3 regions of the Undibacterium sp. SXout20W genome follow, and region 2 is predicted to be linked to each of the others. Evidence: predicted binding sites of a transcription regulator. Region 2 holds the regulator's gene; each other region holds the start of a gene.
What was found. Region 2 encodes sigma-54, which starts transcription at its own class of promoters, with help from an activator protein. Its sites were predicted from a motif close to TGGCANGNAANCTGCTTT; they were not measured.
Positions count from the first base shown of each region.

Region 1: ACO0K1_RS11980 (PEP-CTERM sorting domain-containing protein) is a predicted target of sigma-54. The motif match lies at 9,285-9,302, and genes of this name have one in related genera.
Region 3: ACO0K1_RS14235 (urease subunit gamma) is a predicted target of sigma-54. The motif match lies at 9,257-9,274, and genes of this name have one in related genera.

Region 1 covers NZ_JBMPPH010000020.1:60,991-71,693, forward strand. Annotated here, with positions in the region: gene ACO0K1_RS11930 (phosphoglucomutase) at 1-902, shown strand, start outside; gene ACO0K1_RS11935 (phosphoketolase family protein) at 1,081-3,474, shown strand; gene ACO0K1_RS11940 (hypothetical protein) at 3,475-3,678, shown strand; gene ACO0K1_RS11945 (class I fructose-bisphosphate aldolase) at 3,695-4,783, shown strand; gene ACO0K1_RS11950 (histidine phosphatase family protein) at 4,780-5,388, shown strand; gene ACO0K1_RS11955 (hypothetical protein) at 5,502-5,774, opposite strand; gene ACO0K1_RS11960 (BON domain-containing protein) at 5,861-6,514, opposite strand; gene ACO0K1_RS11965 (PRC-barrel domain-containing protein) at 6,714-7,391, shown strand; gene ACO0K1_RS11970 (universal stress protein) at 7,467-8,294, shown strand; gene ACO0K1_RS11975 (ferritin-like domain-containing protein) at 8,360-8,887, shown strand; gene ACO0K1_RS11980 (PEP-CTERM sorting domain-containing protein) at 9,338-10,703, shown strand, end outside.
Region 2 covers NZ_JBMPPH010000002.1:47,204-57,906, reverse strand. Annotated here, with positions in the region: gene ACO0K1_RS01935 (KpsF/GutQ family sugar-phosphate isomerase) at 1-745, shown strand, start outside; gene ACO0K1_RS01930 (KdsC family phosphatase) at 745-1,269, shown strand; gene lptC (LPS export ABC transporter periplasmic protein LptC) at 1,266-1,889, shown strand; gene lptA (lipopolysaccharide transport periplasmic protein LptA) at 1,928-2,494, shown strand; gene lptB (LPS export ABC transporter ATP-binding protein) at 2,516-3,280, shown strand; gene ACO0K1_RS01910 (RNA polymerase factor sigma-54) at 3,292-4,776, shown strand; gene hpf (ribosome hibernation-promoting factor, HPF/YfiA family) at 4,886-5,230, shown strand; gene ACO0K1_RS01900 (enoyl-CoA hydratase/isomerase family protein) at 5,393-6,487, shown strand; gene ACO0K1_RS01895 (ABC transporter ATP-binding protein) at 6,715-7,443, opposite strand; gene ACO0K1_RS01890 (ABC transporter permease subunit) at 7,454-9,418, opposite strand; gene ACO0K1_RS01885 (branched-chain amino acid ABC transporter permease) at 9,428-10,318, opposite strand; gene ACO0K1_RS01880 (ABC transporter substrate-binding protein) at 10,518-10,703, opposite strand, start outside.
Region 3 covers NZ_JBMPPH010000029.1:22,925-33,627, forward strand. Annotated here, with positions in the region: gene ACO0K1_RS14175 (FAD-dependent oxidoreductase) at 1-1,288, opposite strand, end outside; gene ACO0K1_RS14180 (2Fe-2S iron-sulfur cluster-binding protein) at 1,285-1,593, opposite strand; gene ACO0K1_RS14185 (NAD(P)/FAD-dependent oxidoreductase) at 1,586-2,740, opposite strand; gene ACO0K1_RS14190 (dihydrodipicolinate synthase family protein) at 2,749-3,645, opposite strand; gene ACO0K1_RS14195 (helix-turn-helix transcriptional regulator) at 3,961-4,209, shown strand; gene ACO0K1_RS14200 (hypothetical protein) at 4,199-4,543, shown strand; gene ACO0K1_RS14205 (hypothetical protein) at 4,515-4,760, shown strand; gene ureG (urease accessory protein UreG) at 4,964-5,599, opposite strand; gene ACO0K1_RS14215 (urease accessory protein UreF) at 5,632-6,312, opposite strand; gene ureE (urease accessory protein UreE) at 6,316-6,831, opposite strand; gene ureC (urease subunit alpha) at 6,884-8,581, opposite strand; gene ACO0K1_RS14230 (urease subunit beta) at 8,578-8,895, opposite strand; gene ACO0K1_RS14235 (urease subunit gamma) at 8,904-9,206, opposite strand; gene ACO0K1_RS14240 (hypothetical protein) at 9,495-10,643, shown strand.

The DNA.
Region 1 (10,703 bases), on a different contig from region 2:
CGTTTATGACCTTGGATTGGGACGGCAAGATCAGAATGGATCCGTCTTCCGTCTATGCGATGCAAAATTTAATTCAACGCAAAGATGATTTCGACATCGCTTTTGCGTGCGACGCCGATCATGATCGACACGGCATAGTGACCCCAGATGTCGGACTGATGCAGTCCGATCACTATTTGGTGGTAGCAATCGATTATCTGTTTCAACACCGGCCTGCATGGGATAAAAATGCCATGATAGGTAAAAATATTGTCTGTACCATGATGATTGACCGTGTAGCGCAGCTTATGGGGCGCGACCTTTATGAAACGCCTGTCGGCTTCAAATGGTTCGGTGACCTGCTTTATCAAGGACGCTTAGGATTTGCAGGCGAGGAAAGTGCGGGCGCAACCTTATTACGGCGGGATGGCACGGTCTGGACGACGGATAAAGATGGCATCGTCATGGGATTACTTGCCGCAGAAATGATGGCTATTACTCGCATAACACCGAGCAAACAATACAAAAATCTTACGGATATCTTGGGACATTCTTCGTCCGGAAAGATAGAAGGTGTTGCTAGCACAGAACAGCGAGAATTCTTATCCTCACTCACATTTTCCCAATTGGCTTGTGAACAATTTGCAGGTGAATCTGCCATTCGTTCTATCACACAAGCACCTGGCAATCATCAAGCGATCAATGGCCTCAAAGTGATTACCCAAAATGCCTGGTTTGTCGTCCGTCCTTCCGGTACCGAAAGTCTCTACAAAATTTATGCTGAAAGCTTCCTGGGACGCTCTCATCTGCAAAGCTTATTGAACCAAGTTAAGGCGCTAGTCGACGATTTATTAGAGCGTGAAAGTGCCACACGGCATCCTGAATCAGATTGCGCCAGACCACCATCTCGGTTACATATTTAATCACGTCTTCAACCGCATATTCAACCGCATATTCCACCACCTACTCAACCTTGAATTTAAACCTTCAAGCTGGTGGACATCGTCTTGTCCTTCAATATGGACGTTAGCGTACAGATTGGTTCATGGAAAACATGTATATCTGACAGTTCGAAATAGCCAAACCTGAAGGGAATCTGCAATGAATCAAATGAGCTTGTCCCCGGAGATCCTTTACAACATCGATGCTTATTGGCGGGCTGCGAACTATTTATCAGTGGGACAAATTTATTTGTACGCCAATCCATTATTAAAACGACCATTATTGCTATCAGATGTCAAACGCATGCTGTTAGGGCATTGGGGGACAACGCCAGGGCAGAATTTTATTTATGCACACCTGAATCGGATCATTAAAAAATATGACCTCGATATGATCTATATTTCTGGCCCTGGACATGGTGGGCCAGCGGTGGTGGCAAATACCTATTTAGAAGGAACGTATAGCGAGATATATCCGCATATTACGCAAGATGAGGCGGGACTTCAAAAGCTGTTTTTACAGTTTTCTTTTCCTGGTGGTATTCCCAGCCATGCTTCACCGGAATGTCCTGGCTCGATTCATGAAGGTGGAGAATTAGGTTATTCCTTGAGCCATGCATTTGGCGCAGTGTTGGATCATCCTGATCTCATGGTGGCCTGCGTCATTGGTGATGGTGAAGCCGAAACCGGACCGCTGGCGACAGCGTGGCATTCCAATAAATTTCTTAATTTGGTCCACGATGGCGTGGTTCTGCCCATTTTGCATTTAAACGGCTACAAGATTTCCAATCCCAGTATATTGGCGCGAATTCCTCGCGTTGAATTGGAGCAACTCTTGCAGGGGTACGGTTGGTCGCCGTATTTCGTGGAAGAGGACATTCCAGAATTAATGCATGAGACGATGGCAAGTGTGCTTGATACCGTGATCGAAAAAATCCAAGCCATTCAGTATGAGGCGCGCACCATGGGTGAATTGCAGCGCCCGCGCTGGCCGATGATCGTTTTATGTTCACCCAAAGGCTGGACGGGACCAAAAGTGGTCGACGGACAGCAAATTGAAGGTACATTTCACGCTCACCAAGTACCGTTACAGGTTTCAGTCAGCGCACCACCTGAACATCTGAAAATGTTAGAAGACTGGTTGCTGAGCTATCGGCCGCAAGAATTATTTGATATGACCGGGAGATTGTTTCCTGAGTTGGCTGCTATGGCACCGACGGGCAATAGGCGTATGGGGGCGAATCCGCATGCGAATGGTGGCTTGTTGCTCAAAGACTTGGTGTTGCCAAATTTTCGTGAATATGCTGAAACGCTGAGCCAACACGGTATGCAAGGCATTGGCGATATGCATGTATTAGGCACCTTTCTGCGTGACATTTTAGTGGCTAATATGACGCAAAGTAATTTCAGATTATTTGGTCCAGATGAAACATTATCCAATGGGCTAGGGGATGTTTTTCAAGCTACATCCAGGCAATGGAATGCCAAAGTGTTGCCTGGCGACGAATTTCTCGCGAAAGATGGCATGGTGTTGGATAGTATGTTGAGTGAGCATCAATGCGAAGGTTGGCTGGAGGGTTACCTGCTTACGGGGCGGCATGGCGTATTTACCTGCTATGAGGCATTTATTCATATCATTGACAGCATGTTCAACCAACACGCTAAATGGCTGAAGGTTGCAGCGCAATTGTCGTGGCGAGAAAAAATCGCGTCGTTGAATATTATTTTGACCTCGCATGTATGGCGTCAGGATCACAATGGTTTTAGCCATCAAGATCCGGGATTTATTGACTATGTCACCAACAAAAAAGCATCGATCATCCGCGTTTATTTGCCTCCGGATGCGAATTGCTTATTGTCCGTGATGGATCATTGTCTACGTAGCCGGCATTATGTCAACGTCGTCGTCGCGGGCAAACATCCAGCGCCGCAATGGTTAAGCATCGAAGCGGCAGTCACTCATTGTACTCAAGGCATCGGTATTTGGGATTGGGCGAGCAATGATCAGGGAGATACGCCTGATGTCGTGATGGCATGTTGTGGCGATGTGCCAACCTTGGAAACCTTGGCGGCGATCTCAATCCTTCGTGAGCATTTACCATTACTAAAAATTCGCTGCATCAATGTCGTTGATTTGATGCGATTGCAGCCATCGGCGGAAAATCCTCATGGCCTCTCTGATGCAGAGTTCGATATTTTATTCACCACGCATCAACCCGTGATCTTCGCTTTCCATTCTTATCCTTGGTTGATTCATCGTCTCACTTACGACCGGATCAACCAAAGGAATATCCATGTTCACGGCTATCAGGAAGAGGGGACGATTACAACGCAATTTGATATGACTGTGCTCAATGAATTAGATCGCTTTCATTTGGTGATGGATGTTATCGATCATCTTTCGCAAGCGTCTGAAAAGAGTCGAGATCTGAAGCAATTGCTGGAGCGAAAATTAGTAGAGCATGTCCGATACATTCGTCAATATGGGGAGGATATGCCAGAAATACGTAATTGGACTTGGGCTAGGCACACCGAGATTTCCCCTGGGAATTAAATGATGAGCAAGATTGAAGAGCTGGAGCTGCAGGCATACAAGAATAATATTACCTCTGATGTAGCGGCATTATTAGACAAATACCGGGCCATATTTACTTGGAATATTCCTGAGGTTGATATTCATTATGTTGAAAAATTAGTACTCGATGAAATAGCAAAAACTGTGGAGCAACTGACGTCCGATCTGAAGCACGACGAATAATAGAAGAGGTAGATTTATGTTGAAACAATCAATGCTTAAAACAGTGCAGCATTTATTTGAAGGGCATAAGGGTATTTTGGCAATGGATGAAAGCAATGTTACTTGCAATCTGCGCTTTTCTCAGCTCGATATTCCGCAAAATGAGGAGCATCGGCGACTTTGGCGTGAGTTAATTATTACAACGCCAGGTTTGAATGAATCGATAGGTGGCGTGATTCTTTTCGATGAAACTGTTCATCAGCATCAACTGGATGGTACCGCCTTTTTAGACTTATTACGTAAAGCGGGGATTTTATTTGGGATTAAAGTTGACCAGGGGATTCAACCTCTGGCATTACATCCCTTAGAGAAAATCACCCATGGTCTTGATGATTTGCGTGAACGCTTACACCGTTATGTCGCACTTGGTGCCGTATTTGCAAAATGGCGTGCCACAGTAACCATAGGTGATGAACTTCCAACTTCAGCGGCAATAAGTGCCAATGCACATTCGTTAGCCCGCTATGCTGCATTGTGTCAGGAGCTAGGGTTGGTGCCCGTTGTTGAGCCTGAAGTTTTAATGTCTGGCTCACACACAATCGAACGATGTCAGAGTGTCACAAAGGCATTTTTGGCCGCTGTATTTGAACAGCTCAATCAGCAGGGTGTCGAACTAGAAACGATGATTTTAAAACCTAATATGGTTTTACCCGGTGCGGCATGTGGGGATCAGTCCAGCGATACTGAGATAGCGATGAAAACCTTAGATTGTTTGCTTCATACGGTGCCTGCGGCGGTACCAGCGATCGCCTTCCTTTCTGGTGGTCAGTTTTCAAATCAGGCATCGTCTCGCCTCAATGCCATAAACCTTCTCGCCCAACAGGAGCGAGGATCTGAGCGGGAAAAAGAAATTCCATGGACATTGGCATTTTCCTTTTCCAGGGCAATACAATCGTCCGCAATGACATTGTGGCGCGGATTTCCCGGACAAGTCTCCATCGCACAAAACGCTATTTTGCAGCATGTACAGAATAATCAACTCGCGCGCAGAGGGCTTTATATCGAACCGTCACCGGCATCAATTGACTCAATGGCAACGCCAACATCAACGGCAACTTTCGTATGACGGTCGCTCAACCATTACGTATCTTTGTCATTCGACATGGCCAGACTGCTTGGACAGCGTCTGGACAATACACTGGCACAACGGATATTTTGCTTTCACCAAAAGGAAAAATAGAAGCGCAAGGCTTACGGCAAAGTCTGCGCAAATACGTCTTCTCTGCAATTTTTTGTAGCCCAATGAGAAGGGCGCGTCAAACTTGCACTTTGGCAGGTTTGGCGACGCATGCAATTGTTCGTGATGATCTTGCAGAATGGAACAATGGTTGTGATGAAGGCTATACCCCAGAACAAATTCAACTTGCTCGCCCGGGCTGGCGTTTTTTTAGAGACGGCCCTGATGGTGGTGAAACCTTAGAGCAAATAGAACATAGAGCAGACCGCTGCTTGGCTGACTTTAGCGGTATGGAAGGTAACATCGCCGTGTTTTCGCATGCCCATTTTTGTCGGGTATTGGCCGCAAGATGGATTCACTGTTCAGTCAGTGACGCACAACATTTTTTGTTGGATACCGCGTCTTTCGGTATTTTAAGTTACGCACACAATGATCCAACACAGACTGCGATTGCAATGTGGAATTCAGCTGCTTTAGAACGACGTCTGTTGTAGATGCCGTGGGCTAACACCTGGTTTAATATTTGAAATCAATTCGATCGTAATAGAGAGAAAAACTTCATCTGCTGTAATTGGTCAGATGAAGTTTTTTTAACTCAGGATGCAGTTTAACGTGCCCCTTTGAAGTGCTTTTGGCCATCATTTTTGTGACGGCCGATTACTTCTTCTTGTTCGCTTTTTTCTTGCAACGACTTAATGCCAGATTTTCGCTGCGATGAAAGGATCTTTTTATCGTCCTTTTTTTTGCTGATCGTCAGAATTTCACGTTTTAGGGAATCAATGTCTTCATCGACTGAATAGTGCTTGGCTGATCCCTTGAGGAGACGCGGAATTGGTTTGCTATAATCAGTTGCTTTGTTTGTGTTTGAAATGCTCATCATATTCTCGATATAGTGGCTATGCTCAACTTGGGCAGGTGCGCAAAAAACGTGAGAAACGGCACGTTCTTTTTTACGCAAAATAAAAATTACATCGTAATTCGGATTTTATCTTTCACGTGCTTAACGCCGGGCGCATTCCATGCTGCTTGCGTAGCCAGATCACGTTCTACCCAGCTATGTGTAGATCCAGCAAGGGTGACCGTGTTACCGTCAACATGAACAGTGATATTGGCACTTTCTGTTTTTGCCAGACGCTTTAACGCTGCTTCAATATCGGTCTGAACTACTTGCGCCGCAATTGAAGGAGTTAAATTGACGTCATTGCTGACGCCAGTGACACCCATTAAGTGACGAACAGTATCTGCCGCAGCATTACGTTGATATTCCCATTCGACGTTGCCAGTCAAGGTTACCCATCCACCTTCAACCATGACCTTGATGCTATCTTGTGGAAGATACGATGCCCACGAAAGAACATTGGCTACCGTCCGTGCAATATCTGCGTCGTCTCGTTTGCTTGAACCAGGAAGTTCCACATCAATTTCAATCGCCATAGCATCAACGCCAACAACGCGTCTTGCTGCCCGCTCAGCATTCCATTTTTCGACGAAGCTACCAACATGACCGGATAGCGTGACAACACCATCTTTTACTTCGACACCAATGTTATTCGAAGGAAGAGAAGGATCCCAGTTAAGTTCCGCGATTACGTCCCGTTTTAAGTCAGTGGATGTTTTCATTAAAATACTCCTTGATGGATAGAATATTTATTCTTAAATTTCTCCTCTTTTCTGTATGTACGTTGCCACTCTTTGATTGCTGTTTTTTGATTGTGTGTGTTGCCGAACAGATCACGAAATGCGCCTATTTTATAAGTGATCTAAGGCCGCTAAAGAAATGGCGGATCGCTGATCAATGTTTAAAACAGGGATGAATAAAATGAAAAAAGCACCGTATGTCGTCGGTTTGATAGTCGCTGGAAATCTAATGATGGCGCCGCTGTGCATGGCACAAGTTGCGGGGTCGACCACTTTGTTGGGCGTTACCGTCGTCGAGTCTCGTCAGGTAGCGATGGGGTGGAGTGTGAAGAAAAGCATTTTTGGCCGCGACGTGTTTAATGATGCCGGCATCAATGTCGGTAAGGTTGAGGATGTCATTATTTCGCCTGAGAAAAGTGTCTCTTATGTCATTCTCAACGTCGGTGGGTTTATCGGTATTGGCGGTCATAACGTGGCCATTCCCATTTCACAGATCGTAGAGCAAAGTGGCAAATTGATTTTGCCTGGTGCGACTAAGGAATCGATTATTAACTTACCTCAGTTTGATTACGCCATTGACACCGCCAAACGAGATGCCTTCATTGCAAGAGCAGATAAAGACTTAGCTAGCGCGAAAGAAAAGGGTGTTGAGCTGCAAAAAAAATCAGCGGCACTAAATGGCGAAGCGAAAGTTAAGCTAGATAAGCAGTATGCAGCTTTGCAAGAACTCATTCAGACAACAGAGAAAAAACTCAACGAAATGAAACGAGCCGGTGCTGCAAGATGGCAAGAATTTGAAAACGATTTGAATGCAGATTTAGCGCATCTGAAATTAACGTTGTCGAATTTGAGTATTTAAGACATCTGGCTCCACTAATTACGCTCAGTTTGAACGTTCCGTAACAACGGATGAATTTATTCACGAAAGCTTCGTATGAGTTATGCAAACTTCATGGTGAATCTGGAACTTGGTCTGGATAACCATAACCTGATGAATATCGCTGGACAATTGGCTGAAGTTTTTGAAGCCAATATCATCGGTATTGTCGGCTGCTGTCCCATGATCATGCCGTATGGTGATGGTTATATCAATGGTGATTTAATGAAGGAAGAGTTGGATCAGTCGCAAGCCGAGATTGTTGCACTAGAGGCTGAATTTCGTAAGTCACTACGAGCAAGAGCCAATCATCTTGAATGGCGTTCATCAACTATTTGTTCATCGATCGCTGATTTTGTCGCAACTGAAGCATCCAGCGCTGATGTACTTATTGTTACCGCCTCGGAGCACATAGAATCCGGGACTACACGGCATATGAATAACGGTGACGTACTGTTGCAATTGGGACGCCCAATGTTGCTCGTCCCTAAGGATTACCGCCAATTACACTTACAAACGATTATGATCGCCTGGAAAGACACGATGGAATCCCGGCGTGCCGTCTACGATTCATTGCCACTGCTTAGATATGCCAGCAAAGTATTTTTGATGGAAATAACGTCGAAGGAAGAACAAGCGTTAGTTCAAGCTCGGCACCAATTAGTGATTGAATGGCTGGCGATACATCAAATTAAAGCGACTTCTCTGGTCATCGTTGGTGATGGCGATGAAGCCGAAAAATTGAAGTCAACAGCATTAGAAATGAACGTCGATTTATTGGTCGCGGGTGCCTACGGTCATAGTCGCTTAAGAGAGTGGGTAATTGGTGGTATGACCAGAGAAATAATGTGTTCACAAATTTATTGTTCCTTGATCTCACATTAATCGGTAACTCTTTTATTCGCTTGATTTGATAATCAAATATCTTTCACATATTTAGAAAGTTCGCTATGCATATCGCAAAAAAAATTGAAATTAATAAGCAATCTATTCGTCTCGCCGCAAAAAACATTGACGACGGTGCAGTCACAGCGGGCTACAAAGCTGATAGGGACGATGTCATCAAGATGCTCAATGAGGCCTTAGCAACTGAGCTGGTGTGTATGCTGCGCTATCTACGCCATTATTACACTGCCGTTGGACTGCATAACAGACCGGTGAAAGCTGAATTCTTGCAACACGCTCTGGACGAGCAAGACCATGCGTATGAACTTGCGGAGCGCATTGTGCAACTGAACGGTAAACCAGATTTTAATCCTGAAACTTTATTGTTGCGTAGTCATGCTGAATACAATGAATCCAATAACATTCATGACATGATCAAATCAAATTTGGTTTCCGAACGTATTGCGATTGAGACCTATCGCCAGATGATAGAAAATTTGGCAGATACCGACCCAACAACTAAAAACATGTTGATTGGTATTATGACGACAGAAGAAGAGCATGCGGATGATATGCGAGACTTGCTATCTTGATTTCGCATATCGACCGGATTGATTGCGTGTCATGTTGTAGCTTTTTTCCATGATTCTTTTCGCCTACTGTCGTTCATGCTTGTTAGCAAAAGGACAGAATTCTTTGATCCTCTATCTTGTTGGAAGATTCTCTGTTTTTATGGGGCGCAGCCACGTTAACTGCCTGCGCGCTTCTCCTCGCTAATCGGCCATTGATCAGAGCTTTACAAGTAGGTATCAGCGATCAGAACAGATCAGAACAGATCAGAAATTTCATCAAAAATGTCAGTAGGAATATGACGGTTTTGTGAAAATGCGTCGATTTTTTTTACAGAAAATAGATTATATCTTTGTCATCAAAATGTCATAAAAAGACAAGTCCTTGTTTTGCAATCATAAATACTTAAGTTGAGTTCGATGGCATCTTTGTTGCTTATGGACACAGTGCTTCCTTAACTTTATTCCATTTTTATGAAATCAAAACTCTCAACTGTCGCTCTTTCTTCGATTGCATTACTAGCCGCTTCACCTAGCGTCTGGGCAACACAATTTCAAGGTTTTCAGGCTGGTAATCTGGTGATTAGTACTGTTACTAATCAAGCGCCTGGCTTTCAGAATTCTGGCCTTGACACGGCGTCTTCCATAACGCTCATGCAATTTGCGCTAGGCGCGGGCGGTACATCTTTGACTGCGAATGGCAGCCTGGTATTACCACAAGTAGCCAGCGGTAAAAATTCTGCCATTTCTGGCGAATATGGCTCTGCCTCCGAAGGCATCTTGCAGAGGTCTGTCAATGGTCAATATCTTACGATCATGGGTTATGGGGTGAACGCTGCAGCATTCAACGCCGCTGCAGCAAATAATGGTAGTACCCCATCCGCCTACGGTACGATGGCATTAGGGCAGACTAATAGTGTCGCAACTGGCTCTAACATATTTGTACCCCGCGTAGTGGGTTTGATTAATGCAAGTGGAAATGTCGATACCACGACAGCATTGACCGGTGTGTTTAATGGCAATAATCCACGCAGTGCTGCGACAGTTGATGGTAGCTCGTTCTATATTTCAGGACAATCTGGTAATAAAACTGATAATACTCAAGGCGTATTTTACGCAGGCAAGGGTTCGACAACGGCGACGCCGATAGATACCAGTACCGATACACGTGTAATTTCTCTCGTTAATAACGGTAAAGGTAATATGCTTTACGTTTCACGAGACTACAATCCACCAGGCGGCGGTGGTCAAAACTTTACCAATGTTAGTTCGCTCACTAATACGACTGGTGGTCTGCCAACCAACTCTACAGGATTGATCACCACCCATATTACGCCGCCAGCCAGTGCAAATTCTGTCGGAGGAAATAATGGATCTATTACGGTCAACACTGGCAATCAAAACGGCGTAAATAACTCACGCCTCGGTAAATTCGTTTATCTGAGTCCTGAGCAATATTATTTTGCTGCAGCAAATGTGTTGTATGTTGCTGATAGCGGTGCGCCTAAGAACGGTAGCGCAGGTGCCGCTGCGTTGGGTGAAGGTGGTCTGCAAAAATGGGTCAATAGCAAAGCTGATGGAAGTGGTACCTGGACACTTGCTTATGACTTGGTGAATGGTCTGAATTTGGTGAATAACGCCACTGCGAATTCTAATACTCCTACTGCAGCAGGTGTAACTGGTCTGTTTGGCTTGACCGGCGTTGTCGTTGGTGGTCAGGCCGAATTATTTGCCACCAGCTATGGTCTCAACGAATTATCGCCCAGCTTTCTGTATGAAATCACAGATACACTGAGCAATACGACCATTGCGAGCGCTTCTAACGAAAAATTTACTACGC
Region 2 (10,703 bases):
TCCAGCTGAAGCAGCTCATGGCGATTTAGGCATGGTCACACCACAAGACGTGTTCATCGCCATTTCCTATTCAGGTGAAGCGGCTGAACTGATGTCCATTTTGCCAATCATTAAACGTTTAGGCGTAAAACTCATTTCCCTGACCGGCAATCCAACGTCCAGCCTAGGGAAAATTGCAGACGTCCATTTAAGTCTGCAAGTTGACAAAGAAGCCTGCCCGCTCAATTTAGCACCAACTGCCAGCACAACGGTCACGTTAGCATTAGGGGATGCCCTTGCTGTCGCCGTATTAGACGCACGCGGCTTCAGGGAAGAGGATTTCGCCCGCTCGCATCCAGGTGGCGCATTGGGAAGAAGGCTACTGACCTATGTCAAAGATGTCATGCGTACAGGAGATGCTATTCCGTGTGTCGCTCCGGATACAAAGCTTACCTCTGCCCTCCTTGAAATCACAAAAAAAGGAATGGCGATGACGGCTGTTGTCGACACAGACCACCATATTGTCGGCGTCTTTACTGATGGTGATCTGCGGCGACTGATGGAAGGTGCTTGTGATTTCACGCAAATCAGCATCGCTGACGTGATGCACACCAAGCCACGCAGCATTCGCGCAGATCAACTCGCCGTCGAAGCCGTTGAGGTAATGGAAACTTATCGCATTAATCAATTACTCGTCACCGATGCACAAGGAAAATTAGTCGGCGCCTTACATATTCACGATTTGACCAGAGCGAAGGTGATTTAATGACTGACGCAACGACGAAAGCAGCCGCCATTAAGCTGATGATATTTGATGTCGATGGCATTTTGACTGACGGGAGTTTGCATTTTAGCGCCGACGGCGAAGCACTAAAAACCTTTAATGTTCTTGATGGTCAAGGTATTCGTCTATTGCAAAAAGCGGGGATCGCTACAGCAATTATCAGTGCACGACAATCCGCCATCGTCTCGAGGCGCGCCTCCGACCTTGGGATTACCCACGTCCGTCAGGGTATCCACGACAAAAAAACGGCATTTTTTGAGTTACTGGCTGAATTGAACTTCGACAGCAAAGAATGTGGTTTTATCGGCGATGATGTGATTGATTTACCCGTATTGAGCCGCGTAGGATTCGCGGCCAGCGTACCAAATGGACATCCGGAAGTTCGTTATCGCGTTGACTACGTGACAGTTGCGAGCGGCGGCAAAGGTGCTGTCCGCGAAGTCTGCGATTTTATTTTACAGGCACAGAATAAATACCAATTAGTTCTATCTGAATATTTAGCATGAAAGCGCAAATCACTATAGACCGGGCACGAATATGGATTGCAGTCGCAATCCTGGGGTTTATTGCGCTTGGCAGTTTTTGGATCGAAAATGCATTCCGCCAACGTGGTGTAGAAGATGCGCGAAAATCCATGATCCGTTTGGAGCCGGATTATTATGTTGAGAAATTCAACTTCATACGACTGTCTAATAGCAGTAAAGCCAATTATCATTTGACGGGCGAAAAGCTGATTCATCTTCCGCGTACCGATCAGTATGAGATTACCAATCCACGGATTAATAGCTTCGCTGACATGCGTCCGCCAGTAACTATCATTGCCGGACGGGCCATTGTTGATCAAAAATCTGACACCGTACATCCCAAGCGTGAACACGATGTCGTGCGTTTATATGACAACGTACTAGTTGAACGTCCGGACGGTGAAAATTCCCATGCAATGCGACTGGAAACGGATTATCTGACGCTTACACCGGATGATGACCTCATCACCTCAGATCATCAAGTCACTTTATTTACCGAAGGTATAGAAGCTCATGCGGTAGGTATGGTCGCCAACAATTCCACCCAGCACTTGGAGTTACTGAGCAAAGTACGTGCACGTTTAAAAAAACGTGGTAGTTGACAACTTACCTGACCAGACAAAAATTTAGAAAGTACATCATGCGCCTGACTCTCAATTCATCACTTCAAATTGTGAGCTCCATCCTGTTTGTGGGCCTGGGCTCATCGTTCGTTTTGCCTGCGTACGCAGAAAAAGCAGATAGCCAGAAAGAAATGGTTATTGAAGCAGAACATTTGACCAGCGATGGAAAATCGAACATCACAACGGCCACTGGCGATGTCCTGATTACCAAGGGAACACTCACCGTCAGAGCAGAACGGGCAATTGCGAGCAAAACACCAGATGAATTCCAACATGTGAAGTTCTTCAATAAGCCCGGCACCAAAGTCACTTTTCGTCAAAAACGGGACGGCGGCTCGAATCTTTGGGTAGAGGGCGAAGCTGAACGCGCCGAATATGACGAAAAAACAGAATTTGTAAAATTCATTGGTAACGCTAAAGTTCGCTATCTCGACGGTAAAAAAGTGACTGACGAACAAGAGGGCGAATACCTCTCGTATGACAGTAAAAATGATATTTTTGTCGGCACTAACGCAAGCAATGGTGCCGCCGTCTCTGGTGGTGGCAGAATTCGCTTAACCATCCAACCCAAAACCGATAAATAAAAGCGACTTAAGCAAACTAAGATGCAAACCAATAACTCTCAAAATATTAGCACGCTAGTGGTTAAAGGCCTTAAGAAACGCTACGGTGCGCGGCAGGTTGTCAGAGATGTCTCTCTGTCGGTCAAAAGTGGCGAGGTGGTTGGTTTGCTCGGCCCCAATGGCGCTGGAAAAACGACCTCGTTTTATATGATCGTTGGCCTTGTTGCATCTGATGATGGACGTATCAGTATTGACGGTACGCCAATGTCTGGTTTAGCGATCCATGAGCGCGCTGTACTGGGCTTATCTTATCTCCCCCAGGAAGCCTCTGTATTTAGAAAACTAACCGTCGAAGAAAATATTCGGGCAGTTTTAGAGCTACAAAAAGATAATAACAAAAAGTATTTATCTAGCGACGAAATTCAACGTCGGCTCGATGCGTTACTCGCCGATTTACAAATTGAAAAAATTCGTGAAAGCCAGGCCTTATCTTTATCTGGTGGTGAACGGCGCCGTGTTGAAATCGCCAGGGCGCTAGCAACTAATCCACGTTTTGTTTTATTAGATGAACCATTTGCCGGTGTCGATCCGATCGCCGTGATTGAAATTCAACGGATTGTTCGCTTCCTCAAAGAACGTGGTATTGGCGTCTTGATTACGGATCACAATGTGCGTGAAACCCTGGGTATTTGTGATCATGCCTACATCATCAATCAAGGTGCCGTTTTAGCAAGCGGAAAACCAGAAGAAATCATTGAAAATGAATCAGTGCGCCGGGTTTACCTTGGAGAGCATTTCCGCATGTGACGGAAAATATCATGAAGCAAAGTCTCCAGCTACGCACCTCCCAACATTTGGCGCTCACGCCACAATTACAACAATCGATACGGCTGTTGCAATTGTCGACTCTGGAATTACATCAGGAGCTGGAAAGCTTATTGATTGAAAATCCGTTATTAGAGCGTGTGGACGACCCGATGGATAATGCAGTTCGCCTTTTGGCTGACGGCGCAATCAATAGCGCCAGCTCAACGCCTGATGCTGGCATGGAAGTATCAAATGGCCAGGATAATCTCAACAATGGAGCAGAATCACCGTCAGACAACGAATTTACCGTCAATGACAGTGTCAGCGCCAACGAAGAGGAATGGAGCTTCAACGAGGCGCCCAATGGCCAATACAATGCCGAAGATGATGACGGACATCGGCAGTTAGAGGCTGCCCACATCGGCCTGCGCGAGCATTTACTCGAACAGATGCGGCTAAGTTTGCGCGAACCGCGTGACCTGGCTCTGGTGGAATTAATCATCGATGCGCTTAATGATGATGGTTATATGACGGAAACTTTAGAAGAAATTCATGCTGGTCTGCCCATCGATCTGAGCGTTGAACTTGAAGAATTACAGTTCGCGCTGTCGATGCTACAGAGTTTTGATCCGGCCGGTGTCGGCGCCAGAAGCCCATCAGAATGTCTGGCATTGCAGATCAAGCGTTTGCCACATATTCCGTTTGTGACCCGCCGTCTCGCATTGAATATTGTTGAAAATCAATTAAATTTATTTGCGCAACGCGACTTCACGAAATTAAAGAAAATTTTTGACTGTGATGACGAAGATTTGCGCGAAGCACAAATTGTTATACGAACATGTAAACCACGGCCAGGTAGCGACTTTGCGAAAACCAGTTCTGATTATGTTGTGCCTGACGTCATCGTTAAAAAAACGGCTGACGGTTGGCAAGTAGTGCTCAATCAGGATGTCATGCCTAAACTACGTGTCAGCAGTATGTATGCGAATCTGATGCGGCAACATCGTGGCGAAAGTGGGCTTAGTTCGCAGTTACAGGAAGCACGCTGGTTAATCAAAAACATGCGGCAACGCTTTGAGACAATTTTGCGCGTTGCACAAGCGATAGTAGAAAGACAGCGTAATTTTTTTACGCATGGTGCTGTCGCGATGCGCCCCCTTGTTTTGCGCGAAATAGCTGATACACTAGGATTACACGAGAGCACCATTTCTCGTGTTACGACCCAAAAATACATGTTGACCCCACATGGCATGTTTGAGTTAAAGTATTTTTTCGGCAGCCATGTCGCGACGGAAACCGGGGGGGAAGCATCGTCCACCGCGATACGAGCACTCATCAAGCAGTTGATAGGAGCAGAAGACCAGAAAAGCCCACTCTCTGACAGTAAAATCGCAGACATGCTGGGTGAACAAGGCATGGTAATTGCACGACGTACCGTCGCCAAATACCGCGAAGCCCTGAAAATCCCACCAGTGAGTATGCGTAAATCTTTGTAACATCGTCCTTGTATTTACGGTTTAAATTGCTATATATGATTTAGCTCAAAACATTTCTAATGAAACGAGCTTATCGTTATAGCAAGCAACATTACCATAGGAGCACAGTATGAATCTCACCATCAGTGGACATCACGTCGAAGTAACTCCTGCAATTCGCGAATACGTACATACCAAGCTGGAACGAGTCCGGCGTCACTTCGATCAGGTCATTGATATTGCCGTCATCTTGACGGTAGACAAGCTCCGGGAGAAAGAGAAACGTCACAAAGCCGATATTAATCTGCACATTAGCGGAAAAGATATTCATGTTGAAAGTCTGGCACATGATTTATATGCAGCTATCGATGCACTGGTAGACAAACTGGATCGTCAAGTGATTAAACACAAAGACAAAATCCAGGAACACCACCACGATGCCATCAAACACATGCCAGATCCGGCTTCGGCATAATTGCCACCTCCTGATTTATCAGGAACACTAAAACAAGGACGCTCTATAGCGTCCTTTTTTATTTGTTTCAGGATCAAAACTTTGCATTTCTAAAAGTCGTGACGACAACTCAAGTGAAGCATAAAATAGATGCTTCAACACGATCATTTTATTGGTACTCCTATGAGCGAATTCGTCGTCACCTCAGTTAAAAATCATATTGGCTTCATCACACTCGACCGCCCCAAAGCACTCAACTCTTTATCACTCGATATGGTACGTGCCATCACTGCCAGCTTGCTACTATGGCGTGACGATGACGATGTTCGCGCTGTGTTCGTTCACAGCAGTAGCGAAAAAGCATTTTGTGCAGGTGGTGACATCCGATTTTTTTATGATGTTGGCACTGCGACACCAAAAGGTGATAGTGCGCTGTTGGAAGATTTTTTTACTGAAGAATATGCACTTAATCATTTAATTCATTTTTATCCAAAACCGTATATTTCCCTGATGAATGGGGTTGTTATGGGGGGTGGCATGGGCATCGCACAAGCTGGGCCTGATTGTTCATTACGAATCGTTACCGAGCGCACTAAAATGGCAATGCCTGAAGTCAATATTGGTTTATTTCCAGATGTGGGTGGCGGCTACTTTTTGTCTCATACACCAGGACAAATCGGCACCTATTTAGGCTTAACAGGCGACATCATCGGTGCTGCCGATGCACTCTATGCGGGTCTGGCGGATGTGTTTATTCCAACATCTGAAATCCCTGCCCTGATAGACTTCCTAGGTAATAACGAAGCGGCAGATCTGCGTAAAGCAATTCACGAATTTGCATGTCCTTATGCAGCACAGGTTGAGCCTTCGCATAGCAAACTTGCTACACAGCGTGCCGAGATTGATACACTATTTTTTGGCGATAGCGCTAAGGACATCACTCAAAGGCTCGAAGAGAGCGATAGCGCCTTTGCTCAGACCACTCTGGCAACGATGGCTAAACCCTCGCCTTTACTCATCAGTGTCACTTTGGAACAACTGCGGCGCAGCGCTAGCATGTCGGTCTCAGATTGCCTTCGCATGGAAAGAACGATGGTGCGCCACTGTTTCAAACATGGTGAGGTTTTAGAAGGTGTACGTGCTTTGGTCGTCGACAAAGACAATCAACCGCAGTGGTCTCCAGCCAATTTATCGGACGTCACGCGCGAGATGGTATTGGACTTCTTCTCACCCGTATGGCCAGCATACGCCCACCCATTGCGCTCGTTAATCGGATAAGCAGATAAGCGGTTGAGCGGTTGAGCGGGTAAACGGGTCATTGAGTTATAGCATCATGCCTGTATGAATTGACATTGGTCGTTAATACCAAATCAGTCATCGGGTTAGCGGTTGCGCTAACCCTTACCTTCAGTGACACGACGACGTAGCGACATAAACTAAAGAAGGAACGATTGTTCCATTCCCGCCGCCAACAAGCGGGAACGCTACCGCAAGATGCCAGAACATCAATGCTGCGCATTTCCTCCCAGATACGCCGCCTTCACTGCCGGATCATTCTGCAAACTCGCCGCCGGTCCATGAACTGAAATCCGCCCATTCTCCAGCACATAACCGTAATCAGCAACCGCCAACGCGGCAGCGGCAAACTGCTCGACCAGCAACATCGTCATGCCTTCTTGTTTGAGACGCTGAATAATCCGGAACACTTCATCCACCAGAATCGGCGCCAATCCCATTGACGGCTCATCGAGCAAAATCACTTCCGGATTTAACATGACCGCACGTGCCATCGCCAGCATTTGCTGTTCACCACCCGACAAGGTACCAGCAAGCTGATCACGACGTTCACGCAAGCGAGGAAACAACTCCATCGCCTTTTGTAAATCCGTGTCGATATCGCCACGGCTACGCGCGCCTGTAAAACGAGGAAATGCACCGAGCAATAAATTGTCTTTGACCGACATCGTGGCAAACACCCGTCGACCTTCTGGCGAATGGGCCAGACCAGCGCGGGCAATTTTGTGCGAATCAAGTCCGGTAATGTCTTGCCCTCCAAGATGGACGCTGCCTTCTTTCGGCTTTAACATGCCCGAAATCGCGCGCATCGTTGTCGTTTTTCCTGCACCGTTCGAACCAATCAGCGTCACCACTTTGCCTTTTGGAACAGACAAAGAAATACCATGCAATACCTGCACTTTACCGTACGCGGCGTGTAAATTTGAAATCTCTAACATATGGTTCTCCTTACGCCGTTGCTACTGGATGGGCTGTGCCACTCAACTCTTCGCTGACGCTTCCGCCAAGGTAAGCCTCAATCACTTTTGGATCCGCCTGGACTTCGGCTGGCTTGCCTTCACAGATTTTTTGACCGAAATCGAGAACCGTGACAGTATCGCAAAGCGACATGACCACGTCCATATGATGCTCAATCAGAATAATCGTGATGCCGTGTTCGCGGATTTTACGAATGATAGCGATCAGCTCTTTAATGTCCGGCGCTGTCAGACCCGCGGCAGGCTCATCAAGCAATAGCAATTGTGGATTCAAGCCTAAAGCGCGACCAATTTCCAGCAAACGTTGCTTACCGTAAGGAAGATTCCGTGCCTCTTCATTAGCCAGATCAGATAAGCCAACAAAGTGTAAGATGCTCGCCGCGCGTTCTCTTGCGGCACGCTCTTCACGCAGATAACGTGTTGTATGCAGCATCGCATCAAACACGTTACTACGGAAGGTGCTATGCAGACCGACCAGGACGTTTTCAGTGGCCGTCATTTCACCAAACAACTGCACATTCTGGAACGTCCGCGCAACACCACCCAAAGCAATGGCAGATGGCGTTGTACCTGAAATGACGCGTCCTCCAAATTCAACCACACCATCCGTTGGTTTATAGATACCGGTTAGTACATTCATCATCGTACTCTTACCGGAACCATTCGGACCAATCAATCCATGAACCGTGCCTTGGGCGATTTGCAAATCAACGTGGTTCAATGCTTTCAAGCCACCGAACTGCATCAACAACTGGCGGGCACTCAGCAATACGCCGACACGCTCACCACCGGCATTAGCAATCGCCAGAGACTCATTCACTGTCGTTCCATCAGTGCGAGCGATCAGGTGGCGGGGGCCTTTGCCAAACATCGCGCTCACAAATCCTACGATACCGTCTTGCAGGTAATAGACAACAAACAAGGTCATCAGACCAAAAATAGTCAGACGCCAGTCAGTGATATTTTCCAGCTTGTAGGAAAATAGCGCCATTCCAATGGTTGCCACAACTGGCACGGCAATCTCACGCACCGATTTACGCTTTTGTACCAGGGAGATGCCAGCGCCAATGACAGCGATCGCGGCAGCAGCAGTAGAAATCTGACGGAACAATTCAATATCAGCAAGCAATGAAGGCAACATCACCACAATAAATGCGCCCAACAATGAACCAATACGGCTCTTACGCCCGCCCATAATAACTGCCAACAAGAACAAAATAGTCAGCTCAAAATTGTAGGTGTTTGGAGAAATATATTGTTCAGAATACGCATACAAACTACCTGCCAGACCTGCTAATGCAGCACTAATCACGAACGCATAAACTTTGTAACGATAAACGGAAACACCCATGCAATCAGAGGCAATCGGGCTATCACGCAAGGCCTGAAATGCTCGCCCAAGGTGAGATTGCAGTACGCGATGAACAACCACTAAGGCCACGACCATCAAAATAGCAACGAGATAAAAGAATGTGGTCTCATCCATTTTCTGACCAAACCAGCCTGGTTTCGTAATTTGAATGCCCATTGGACCTTCAGTTAAAAAACTCATCTCGTTAATCAGAATTTGCGCGATCGTACCAAACGCCAAAGTCACCATCGCCAGATAAGGCCCAGTTACCCGCAATGCTGGCAAGGCCATCACTGCGCCAAAGGCAGCTGCAACCACAATACTGGCTGGTAACGCGACAAGAATCGGCAAACCAAGCTTTAGGTACAGGACGCCTGTGGTGTAGGAGCCGATGCCAAATAAGCCAGCATGTCCTAATGAAACCTGGCCGGTATAACCCACCACGATATCCAGACCAAATAACAAGATTGCGTAAATTAAGATCGTTTCTGCCAGATGCAGATAATACGGATTGTGCATAAACACCGGGAACAAACCGAGTGCTGCCACACCGATGATGGAAAGTGCTAAGGTCTTTTTATTCATGATCTCTCCTTATACTTTCTTGATTGCTGTCTTACCGAACAAACCGGCTGGTTTGATCGCCAACACGAGCAGCAGCAAAACGAGTCCTGGAACTTCTTTATAGCCAGTTGAAACATAAAAGCCAGTCAATGTCTCCGCAATGCCCAAGATAAGTCCACCAACGATCGCGCCGACGCCGGATGTCAATCCACCGATAATCGCCACGGCAAACGCCTTCAAGCCCAACGATGAGCCCATGGTTGCGCCAGTCAGTGTCAAAGGTGCGACGAGAACACCTGCAAACGCTGCTGTCGCTGACGACAAGGCATAAGAGAAGGTGATGACCATGCTCGTGTTAATACCCATCAGCCCAGCCGCATCACGGTCATTCGACGTTGCCACAACTGCCTTACCATAAATCGATTTACGGTTAAACAATTCCACCGCCAGCATTATCGCCAGAGCACCGACGATCACCACGATTTGCATAGGCTGTACATTTGCGCCGAAAATCTGGAATGGTTGCGCTGATAAGGGAGACGGGAACGTCAGATCGTCTTTGCCCCAGATATTTTCGGCGACATTTTTAAAAATAATTGCCATCGCAATGGTGGACATAATCCAGCCAAATTCTGATTTAATTTTGATCGCTGGTCGTACAGCAATCCATTCCACGACAACGCCTTGTAATCCGCCGAACAGGATCACCAAAGGGATCATCAGCCAGTAGTTCATGTACGGTCCGCCATGGATATTACCCACCAGACTCAACCCCACCAATGCACCCAACATGAGCGATTCGCCTTGCCCAAAGTTCAGTGTGCCTGACGTAGCAAAAGTGAGTTGATAACCAAACGCGATTACCGCGTAAATCATGCCAAGGGCGATGCCACTAAACACGAGTTGTAATAGGATTTCCATTTTTATTACCCGAATGGAGTGCATCAATCCAGACGTGAATCCGCCCTATCTTCGCGACACTAAGTATCGAAGATTGACGAACCAATCAGAACGGATGCGGTGTGTAGAAAAGGGTCAGGTGCCTGCGATATGTTCTTGCAAGTCACCTGATTCCGGTATTACTCATTACTCAGTAGTACACTTTAATAACTGAATTGTCTTATTTGACTAAGACGATGTGACCATCTTTTGCTTCGCCCATCACAGGCATACCAGCTTTGATCGCTTCATGGTCATCATGGGTGAATGGTTTTACGTAAGTTGTCACCACACCTTCGACTTTTTCATTCAGATTTTCTAAGGCTTCACGCACCTTTGGACCATCTGTTGTGCCGGCTTGTTTCAT
Region 3 (10,703 bases), on a different contig from region 2:
GGTCAAAGGGCGTATCTGCCAACAAAGCCAAACTAGCGGCCTTCGCCGGAAAAACAGGTTGACGTGCATCCGGCGTTTCCCAACCATATAAAAATTGACATACGGCCCCACAAATGCGGCCTTGACAGGCCCCCATTCCAACACGCGTCATTAACTTTGCTGTCCGGCAATCGGAAAAATTCTCTAATTCTTTCGCTGTAACGTCTTCACAGCGGCAAACGAGCGTATCGGGTTTGCACAGCGTCCGCAAGCTGGCATCAATTGGAAATGCTAATTGCAAAAGCGCAGCAAACGCCACAGCCTGTTTGCGCTCGATATTGTCCGCTTCATCAATCGTTATTGAAACTGCAGAATGCCCGGCAATACGCCCTTCGATCAAGCTTTTATCAACGCCACCGATACCAGTAATTTCACCAGCGGCCCACACATCAGAACGACTTGTACTTTGCACATGATCAACAACAACTGCGCCATTTTGAATTTGACATTGCAGTAATTCAGCCAATTCAAGATTAGCGCGTATGCCATAACCACAGGCGACTAAATCACATGCAATCTGAGTATGCCGCCCCGAATGCGACAAGGTCACTGACTGCAATTCTTGCTCACCGTGTGCTTCTGTTACTTTTGCAGAATGACGATAGTGCCAAGGTTTGATTTTCCACATCAGCCCAATAGCTTGCCAAAATTTCTTTCTATGCGTTGCAAAAAGAGCCAACGTAAATTTCAGTAAGTCGATCAAGCTTCGACATTCTGCGATCACGACGACTTCGCCCCGGGCTTGCTTTACGCTCGCAGCCACTGAAAGTAATAATGGCCCGGTGCCAGCGATAACGACCCGTTTACCTTTCAAATCAGCACCCGATTTAATCAATGCTTGCAAACCACCAGCCCCCGTCACGCCAGGTAAAGTCCAGCCCGGAAAAGGTAACAACAACTCACGAGCGCCACTACACAGAATTAATTTTTCCCAGTCAACTCGCTTTGCACCATCTGGGGTTTCAACCAACAAAGAATTTTTATCTACGACGGCGATAATGCGTGTGCCAAAAAGGAATTGGATGTGCGATTGGTTCAACAATCCAGAATAGATGTTCCATGCCTGCGGATGATGCTTCTTGACATCACGCCGCCAAATCTGGCCGCCTGCTTCGCTATTTTCGTCAATGATTAATATGCTCTTTGCATGTTGAGCTACAGCGGCGGCCGCAGCTAAGCCTGCAGGACCCGTGCCCACAATTAAGAGCGAAGCAGAGATCATTATGTTGGGAGAGTCGACGACTTTCACACGCCACCTCCCGTCTCAACTACCATCCCAGATTCGCACCATACCTGACATGCTAACTGATGCGGGTGGCCATTAATGGTGACACGACATTCCTGACAAATTCCCATGCCGCACACTGCAAAACGCGCTTGTCCTGTCACGGATGTCCGCGTTTTTAAGTTTGCTTTTGATACGGAACCTGACATCGTTCTTGAAGATGGCGCAGATAAAATGCATGCCGCTACAGTCGTATTGCTATTTGTCGCGATCCATTCGCCATTCAGACAAATTTGAATTTTTGCGGATAATGTTTTTTGATCAGCCATATGCCGACTCATTTATTGACTCTTTCAATAAGCGCGATGGCGCATAAGGTGTCGGATCAATCGCTGGCTTCTGTCCGGTGATCTGATCCTTCACTATTTCCGCCGTTGCAAATGCTGTCGTCACGCCCAAACCTTCATGCCCTGCCGCCAACCATACTCCTGGGCGATGTGGGTGTTCACCAATGATTGGCTGCCCATCGGGCGATGCCGGGCGTAGCCCCGCCCATGCGCGAATAATCTGCATCTTTGCCAGACATGGCAGCAGTCGGATTGCCGACTGCAGAACGGCACCGAGGGCAATGGGTGAAACTTTGGTATCGGTTTTCCCGTCTTGTCGGCTTGACCCGATCAACCATTGTCCAGTAGCACGCGGTTGAATATTTGCTGCAACGCTTAAACCATCCGCCGTCATCGCATGTTGACCATAATCCATGCTCACTATCTGGTGCTGTAATCGACCTGGATAACGGTCGGTGATGGCTAAGTGTCCTTTGCGCGGAAAGACAGGCATATCCGATAATAAATTTGCAACGCCAAGTCCAGCGGCAACGACCACGTATTGTGCCGATAAATGTTGACCATTTTCTAACAAGACAGTGGACGTTTTTCCTGAAGAATCATGCAGCGACATCACGCGTTGCCCGCACAGAATTTCACCGCCAAACATTTGTAATTCTTGCGCTAAATGATGGGCGATGATGGGAGGATAAACCACACTATCGCCCGCCACTCTGACCGCCCCGGCAAGACCATGCCGCAAGGAAGGCTCAAGTTGTCGTAGCTGATCTGTATTCAATAGGTCTGCTTGCCATGCACGCGCATTGAGTCGTTCAGCACGCGCCTCGGCTTCGATACGCTGCTGTTCATTCTCTGCGACCCAAAGAGTACCTGATTGCACGACTTGACCAATGCCCGGATGTTGTTCCACCCACTGACGCCACAGACCTAATGAGTAAAGGCACAAATCCAGTTCCTGCGCACTCTCATCCAATGCCACTAAATGCCCCATCCCAGCAGCAGTAATACCGCAGCCGGGTTGTGCGGCATCGATTAACAGTGTCTGTCTGCCTGCCTTTTGCAGACTCAAAGCACAAGCGGCGCCTACGATGCCGGCACCGATGACAATGACATCAGAATGAGGGCGCATCAAACCTCTTAGGAGAACGAAGGTAAAAGTGGACGATTTTTTAGCGCGGTCTGGACGACATTTTCTACCCGCTGACGCAATTCCCCTTCCAGTGGCAATCGTGGTGCACGAACTCTGTCGTTGGAATGAATGACCAGGGCTTCGACCAATTTAATGTTTTGTACCAGGTAAGTTGAAACATCCAGATCGAGCAAAGGACGGAACCAACGATAGATATCTAAGGCTTCAGCATAGCGACCCACCTGAATCAACCGATAAATCGCCACTGTTTCATGTGGGAAAGCAACGACCAGACCTGCCACCCAACCAACCGCACCTGCAGTCAACGCTTCAAATGCCAGATTGTCCACGCCTGTAAACAAGGCATAGCGCTGACCAAGACGATTGATAATTTCTGTCGTGCGACGAATATCATCCGACGATTCTTTGACCGCTGCAAAACGGCGATCGTCTGCTAACTCTTCTAACATATCGGTGGTAACGTCAACTCGATAAGCGAGACGATTGGAATAAATCATAATAGGCAAATCAGCCGCCGCTGCAATAGCACGCAAAGTTGCTACCGTCTCTTTATGATTGCTATGATAAATAGTGCTTGGCACGACCATCAAGCCATCAGCGCCAGCGCGCGCGCCCTTCTCTGCCAATGCACAGGCGTCGCGGGTTGCCGCTTCTGCTACCGTCAAAATGGCTGGCTTATTTGCAGTGACAGACTTGGTTAATTTCAATACATCAATACGTTCGGCATGTGACAGCAATGGTCCTTCACCCAAGGAACCGCAGGCAATCAACCCATCACAACCTGCATCCATCAGATAGCGAAAGCAACGCTCCATTTCGTTAAAATCAAGCCCGTCGTCCTGGGTAAATTTAGTTGTTACTGCGGGTATCACACCATGCCACATCGTCGTCTCCTTGTTTTCCCGGGGCTACCGGCGGTTGATCATGTTGAGGGTTCAAATCTAAATCGATACAGCATTGTAGATCGACCAAAAGCACTTAGTCTTGACAGTTGCAATCGACGCTAATGACGAAATCGGCATAATTTCGACAAACTGTGGAAGCCAGGACAGCCGTACATCGGGCTCATATTTTACAAATTCAACTTTGATTTTATTGAAAATAAAAATTCTGGCTTATTCGCTTTAAGAAAGTAGATTGACTTTACACATCATTTTGTTGTGTAATCACAATAAATCATCATTCATAGATTACTTATTGTGGAAATATACAATCGAATTTCTGTATTTCGTGCCGAGCGCAATATATCGCGCAAAGCGCTCGCTGAAGCAGTTGGTGTGAATAACCAGACTATCGGCTATCTTGAGCGTGGTGACTACAAACCGAGTCTGGAACTGGCAATGAAAATTGCCCAACACTTTGACGTCAGCATCGATATGCTTTTTTCGTTTCAGCCATTTCCATTGATCGCCAATTCTCTTAAACAACAAACCCAACATGAAAACTAATTTCAATACCCAGATGGGGAAGGAGACGGAGCCGTCCCAGGAACATGTGGTCATCCGTTTTTTGGATAGATTGGTGATCTGGACTGGGATACCAAAACTGACAGAACAGCGCATCCGACGTCGCCCGCTAAAAGTGCTTCCGCTTATATTGGTGGCAATCAACACCATCGTTATTGCCAGTGTTTTCGCTTACCCTACTACTACGATGTGGAAATTTTTCGCCTTAGATTTTTGCTTTATGGCGGGCTGTCTTCTGCAGCCGTTTGGTCCCATCAAGCAAGCATTTAATCCTAATGATTTTTTGGATGAGAGAGATAAAGAAATGGCGAATTAAAAAGAATGCTTATTTCTTTACCTATACCTCAACGACGTTTGCGGCCATTATTTGTATGATCGCGATGACAGCAACAGCAACCTTGAGTACTTTAAAGCGAGAACAGGTACTCTGGAGTTTGCTTTGCATCCTGATTTATATCGTCAGCCTATTAACCACTTTGCCCACCTTACATGCGAGCTGGGTGATGCCTAAAGCCATAGAAGATGACGAATAATGACGGGGTTTAGCATGCGCAATTGCCATTATTAGAATTCACTAGTCATTACCAGACATTGCCAGACATTGCCAGGCATTGCCAGGCATTGTTGAGTGTAAGGCAATCGCGCTTTCACATCTTTTAAGAAAATACTGAAGCCTGAACTACTGCAGCCTGAACTACTGCAGTCTGAATCTTAGTTAAAATAGACAAGATATAAATTAGCCTTGAACAACATCCAGCATCCCTTGCTGGCGTATAAAATTAACGACCGTTTCAAGACCATCGCCAGTTCGTAAATTTGTGAATACGAATGGACGCTCTCCCCGCATCCGCTTGGCATCCTGCGCCATGATGTCGAGATTAGCACCGACATGGGGTGCCAGATCCGTTTTATTGATAATCAATAAGTCAGAACGGGTAATGCCAGGACCACCTTTTCGCGGAATTTTTTCACCGCCTGCAACGTCAATGACGTAGATAGTCAAATCGGATAATTCGGGGCTAAAAGTAGCTGCAAGGTTATCACCACCAGACTCCACCAAAATTAAATCCAGATCAGGAAAATCAGCGCTCATACGTGCGATGGCTTCGAGATTAATCGATGCGTCTTCACGGATCGCAGTATGCGGGCAACCACCGGTCTCAACACCCATCAATCGCTCTGCAGGTAAAGCATCTGCACGTAAAAGAATCTCCATGTCTTCTTTGGTGTAGATGTCGTTCGTAATGACTGCCATTTCATAGTCATCGCGCATACACTTACACAGCATTTCGCATAAAGCTGTCTTACCAGAACCGACTGGCCCGCCTATCCCTACACGCAACGGGTTAGGTTCTATCTTTGTTGTATTCATTTGTTCTCACTTCTTGGTTTTAATTTTTGCACTTATGATCGGTAAAGACGGCTATATTGCACTTCATGTTGCATTGATAAGAGCGATAACCCTGGTGACCAGTTAGATAATTCGTGATCGTGTAATCGCGTTGCTAACGCTGCTGCAATTTCCAATTCTGGACGTAACGACAAGAGTAAACGTTGTCCGGCAACCTGTCCCAGAGGAATCGATTTCACGCAAACTAAGGCTTGATTTTCTGCCCACGAAAACAGCATACCCAAAATCACCGATTCGGGTGGTACCTCGAGGGCAACCGCCGCGCAAGCGAGCGACGTTGGCAAAGGTAATTCTGATTGCGCCAACAAAATGTCCAGCAACGCGGCGTCAGCGATTTTCAAATCGCCAACTAACTTGCCCAGAGAGTATCCCATTTGAATACTCTCAGCACGAAACTCAGCGGTATCGCGGGCAGCGATAAAAAGAGAATTCCAGTGGCTGACTTTGTCCTTATCTCGCTGTTCAAACCCTTGTAACAGGCGCCATAAAATCGGCGCTTCAAACTTCGCGACCACTTCATGTAAATACTGCACAATCCAATTTTTGGCCGTCGCTTCGTTCTTAACCAAGCCTTGTTCAATCGCGGACTCCAAGCCTTGCGAATAGCTATAAGCACCAATTGGCAACGAAGGACTGGCTAATTGCAATAAGTGGAGTAAAGCTGCCGATTGCATGGTTCAGCTTTTATCTGAAGGGCGATGAATACGCTGCCGCACAGGAATCGGCGCCAAAGGATTATGTGGATGCATGTCATCCCCTGCATGATGATGACCACCGCCATATGCGCCTGCTTCAGGCTCAAAACTCGCCATCTCCTCGCTGACAGTAGCGCCGAGTCCTTGCAACATTTCTTTAAGCACCGTATCTTTTCGGATACGCAAAAAACCATCGCCAAGTTGCGCCTGGGTGTGACGATTTCCGAGATGAAACGCGCAGCGCAATAAGGCAAACGCATGATCACATTCAACCTTATAAGTTGGCTCCGGCGCGGCGAGTACTTGAATAACGCGACCATCATTACCGAGCATCAAATCGCCATCTCGCATCACGGTGCCACGCACCGTAAATACGGCGACATCTTCGCCACTCACCAAATTTGCCCGCAAGCGCGATTTTTCGCGTAGTTCGTAGGGCAAAATTAATTGTCCATCAATTTTTTCTGCTTTTTCTGTCTTTGTATGAAGTGTCAGCATTGTTGTTACAGTTTCCTATGATGAGAAATTGATTCTTACGACATCGATTCGGTTAAAACAAAAAGTAACGCTGTGCCATCGGCAACACCTTAGCCGGTTCGCAGACCAATAACTCGCCGTTGGCGCGTACTTCGTAGGTCTCAGGATCGACTTCCATTTTTGGCGCTAAGCCGTTGTGTATCATGTCTTGCTTACGAATGTGGCGTGTATTTTTTACTGGTATCAATGTTTTATTGAGCTTCAATTGTTCAGCCAGGCCAGCATCAAATCCTGCTTGTGAGACGAAAGTGAATGATTTTTTTAAACCACCACCAAAGGCACCAAACATCATGCGGTAATGCACTGGTTGCGGCGTCGGAATGGAGGCATTTGGGTCACCCATCTGAGCGGCAGCGATCATCCCGCCTTTTAAAATCATCGAGGGTTTAACGCCAAAAAAGGCAGGTTTCCATAAAACGATGTCGGCAATTTTTCCAACTTCTAGTGAGCCAACGACATGCGAAATACCGTGCGTAATGGCGGGGTTAATCGTGTATTTGGCGACATAACGTTTGGCACGGAAATTATCATTTCCAGCGCCATCTTCCGCTAACGATCCTCGCTGCTGCTTCATCTTATGCGCAGTTTGCCAGGTTCGCATTACTACTTCACCAACCCGCCCCATCGCTTGCGAATCGGATGACATCATAGAAATAGCACCGATGTCATGCAAAATATCTTCAGCCGCAATCGTTTCACGACGGATACGCGACTCTGCAAAAGCAATATCTTCAGCAATTGCCGGATCAAGATGATGGCAAACCATCAGCATGTCCAAATGTTCATCCAGCGTATTGACCGTGTATGGCCGCGTTGGATTGGTGGATGATGGCAACACATTCCCCTCCCCCACTGCCGCAATAATATCTGGCGCATGCCCACCGCCTGCACCTTCAGTATGAAAAGTGTGAATAGTACGGTCTTTAAATGCGGCTAAGGTATGCTCTAAAAAGCCGCCTTCATTTAAGGTGTCGCTGTGGATGGCGACCTGCACATCCATACGATCAGCCACAGTCAGGCAATTATCGATTGCTTGCGGCGTGCTGCCCCAATCTTCGTGCAGCTTGAGCCCAATTGCACCGGCACGAATTTGTTCTTCTAAGGGTAACGGCACGCTGACATTGCCTTTACCCAAAAAACCCAAATTCATAGGAAACGCGTCGGCTGCCATCAACATTGAATGTAAATGCCACGGTCCCGGGGTACAGGTCGTTGCTGCCGTCCCGACTGCGGGGCCAGTGCCGCCACCCAGCATGGTTGTCACACCGCTCATTAAGGCTTCTTCGATTTGCTGCGGACAGATAAAGTGGATGTGTGAATCAATACCGCCGGCGGTAACAATCAGGCCTTCGCCAGCAATAATTTCAGTCGCACCGCCAATCGCCATATCAACGCCTGGCTGAATATCAGGATTACCCGCTTTACCGATGCAGGCAATCAGGCCATTTTTCAAGCCGATATCGGCTTTCACGATTCCCCAATGATCAAGAATAACAGCATTGGTGATTACGGTATCCATGACGTCGCGATGGGCTCTTTGCGATTGTCCCATACCATCACGGATGACTTTTCCACCGCCAAACTTGACCTCTTCGCCATAGATTGCAAAATCTTTTTCAATTTCAATAAACAGGTCTGTATCAGCAAGACGTATGCGATCGCCCGTAGTTGGGCCAAACATTTCTGCATAAGCCTGACGAGAAATCTTCATGGTGCACCTTTCAATTTACCCATTACCAGTCCGTTAAAGCCATACACGACGCGCTCGCCTGCCAATGCCACGAGTTCAATTGTGCGTTGCTGACCGGGCTCAAAGCGCACTGCAGTGCCAGCTGCGATATTTAAGCGCATCCCATAGGCGGCGTCGCGATCAAATTTTAAGGCTGGATTCGTTTCAAAAAAATGGAAGTGTGAGCCCACCTGTATCGGTCTGTCACCACTGTTAGCGACGACAATACTTGCGGTAGGTCTGCCGACATTCAGTTCGATATCGCCATCGGCGATCAACATTTCACCAGGTATCATGGCAACTCCTAAGGGATGGGATGATGAACAGTCACGAGTTTTGTTCCATCAGGAAAGGTAGCCTCGATTTGAATATCCGGAATCATCTCGGGCACGCCTTCCATGACATCAGATCGCTTCAGTATCCGGGTGCCGTCGGACATTAATTGCGCGACGCTTTTACCATCGCGCGCGCCCTCCATGATCGCCGCACTGATCAGTGCGACAGCCTCCGGATAGTTCAATTTCAAACCACGTGCCATTCTCCGCTCTGCAAGCAGGGCGGCGGTAAAAATCAGTAATTTATCTTTTTCTCGTGGAGTTAAATCCATATGCCACCTCTTTCAGCAATTTTTCAGTCATCCATTATTGTGCAAAAATCAAACCAGCTTTTATGCACCATTCTGCTACGATCATCGTTGTGCGAAGTAACAAATGTTGCATTTTGGTGCAAATTTTGACATTTTTTGTGCGTCAGCTCTGTGCCTTCGATCTAAAACGCAGAAGTGACCATCAGAAGGCATTGACCAAAAAAGATCTTCACTACAAATACGTGACGTTCAAGGTATTTGTATAATGCTTCTTAACTTTATGCTGCAATACATTCTGGAAGAAACAATATGAACCTCCGCCAACATGCCCTGACCTGCTTAGCTACACTTGGACTGCTGTGTGGAAGCGCCAGTAAGGCTGACGATACACCGCAATGGCAGCGTGTTCACCTTGGTTCTGATGGTCATCACCAATATGACTTTCCTTTGTATGCGAGTCAGAATTTAAGCCTGCAACAGTCGAAAGTACAAGAAGTCATTATCGTTCAGCATGGTATTCAAAGGAATGGCGATGACTACTTTACATCGGCGATGCAACTTTTAAAAAATTCCGGACGTAATGCGGATGAAATTCTCATCATTGCGCCAAATTTCCCTGGCGTGCCTGATAAAAACAAAGGCTTTGATCATATGCCAATTTGGTCGGTTCAGGGTTGGAGCGGTGGCGACAATGCGGTCGATGGCGCAGGATCTGAGAACGGGCTCAGCTCACTGACGGTCTTGGACGATATCTTGTTGATGCTAACAAATAAAAAACGCTATCCAGCATTACAAAAAATCACAGTAGCCGGACATTCCGGTGGCGGCCAACTGGTGCACCGTTATGCCGTCCTTAATCATGTTGATGAGCAAATACGTAAGTCAGGCATGGATTTGCGTTATGTGATCGCCAATCCTTCGTCATACCTTTACTTCACGCCTGAACGTCCGCAAGGGAATGGCTTTAAAGTATACGATCTGGCGGTCTGCCCAGCCTACGATGATTACCGTTATGGCATGCAGCACATGGTACCCTATGCTGGCACAATGAATGGTATTGCGCTGTTTCAGCGTCACTTGCAACGTCAGGTAACTTATTTAGCCGGCACCGCTGATAATGACCCGAATCATCGGGTATTAGACAAATCCTGTGGAGCAGAAGCAGAAGGTCCAACCCGCATTAGCCGCGCACGTGGATACTGGCACTATGAATCCTATCTGGCAGGCGACCAACGTCTGCCAATGCACCAACGATATGAGGTCGTCGATGTTGGACATAATCAAGAGCTCATGTTTGGCTCACAATGTGGGACGCAATTGTTATTTGGCAGCAAGGTTGCGCCAGCAGCGGGTGCGGCTAGTTGCAACATGATCGCACTCGGCGCCGGCGGCGACAAAGCCGATGACGGGACAGGCAATCAGGTTCGATCGAATGATCGCGATGAAGACCATGACTAAGTAAGCCATCTTTAACCATTTCAATCTTTACAAATAAGACCCTTAAATACGATTTTTAAA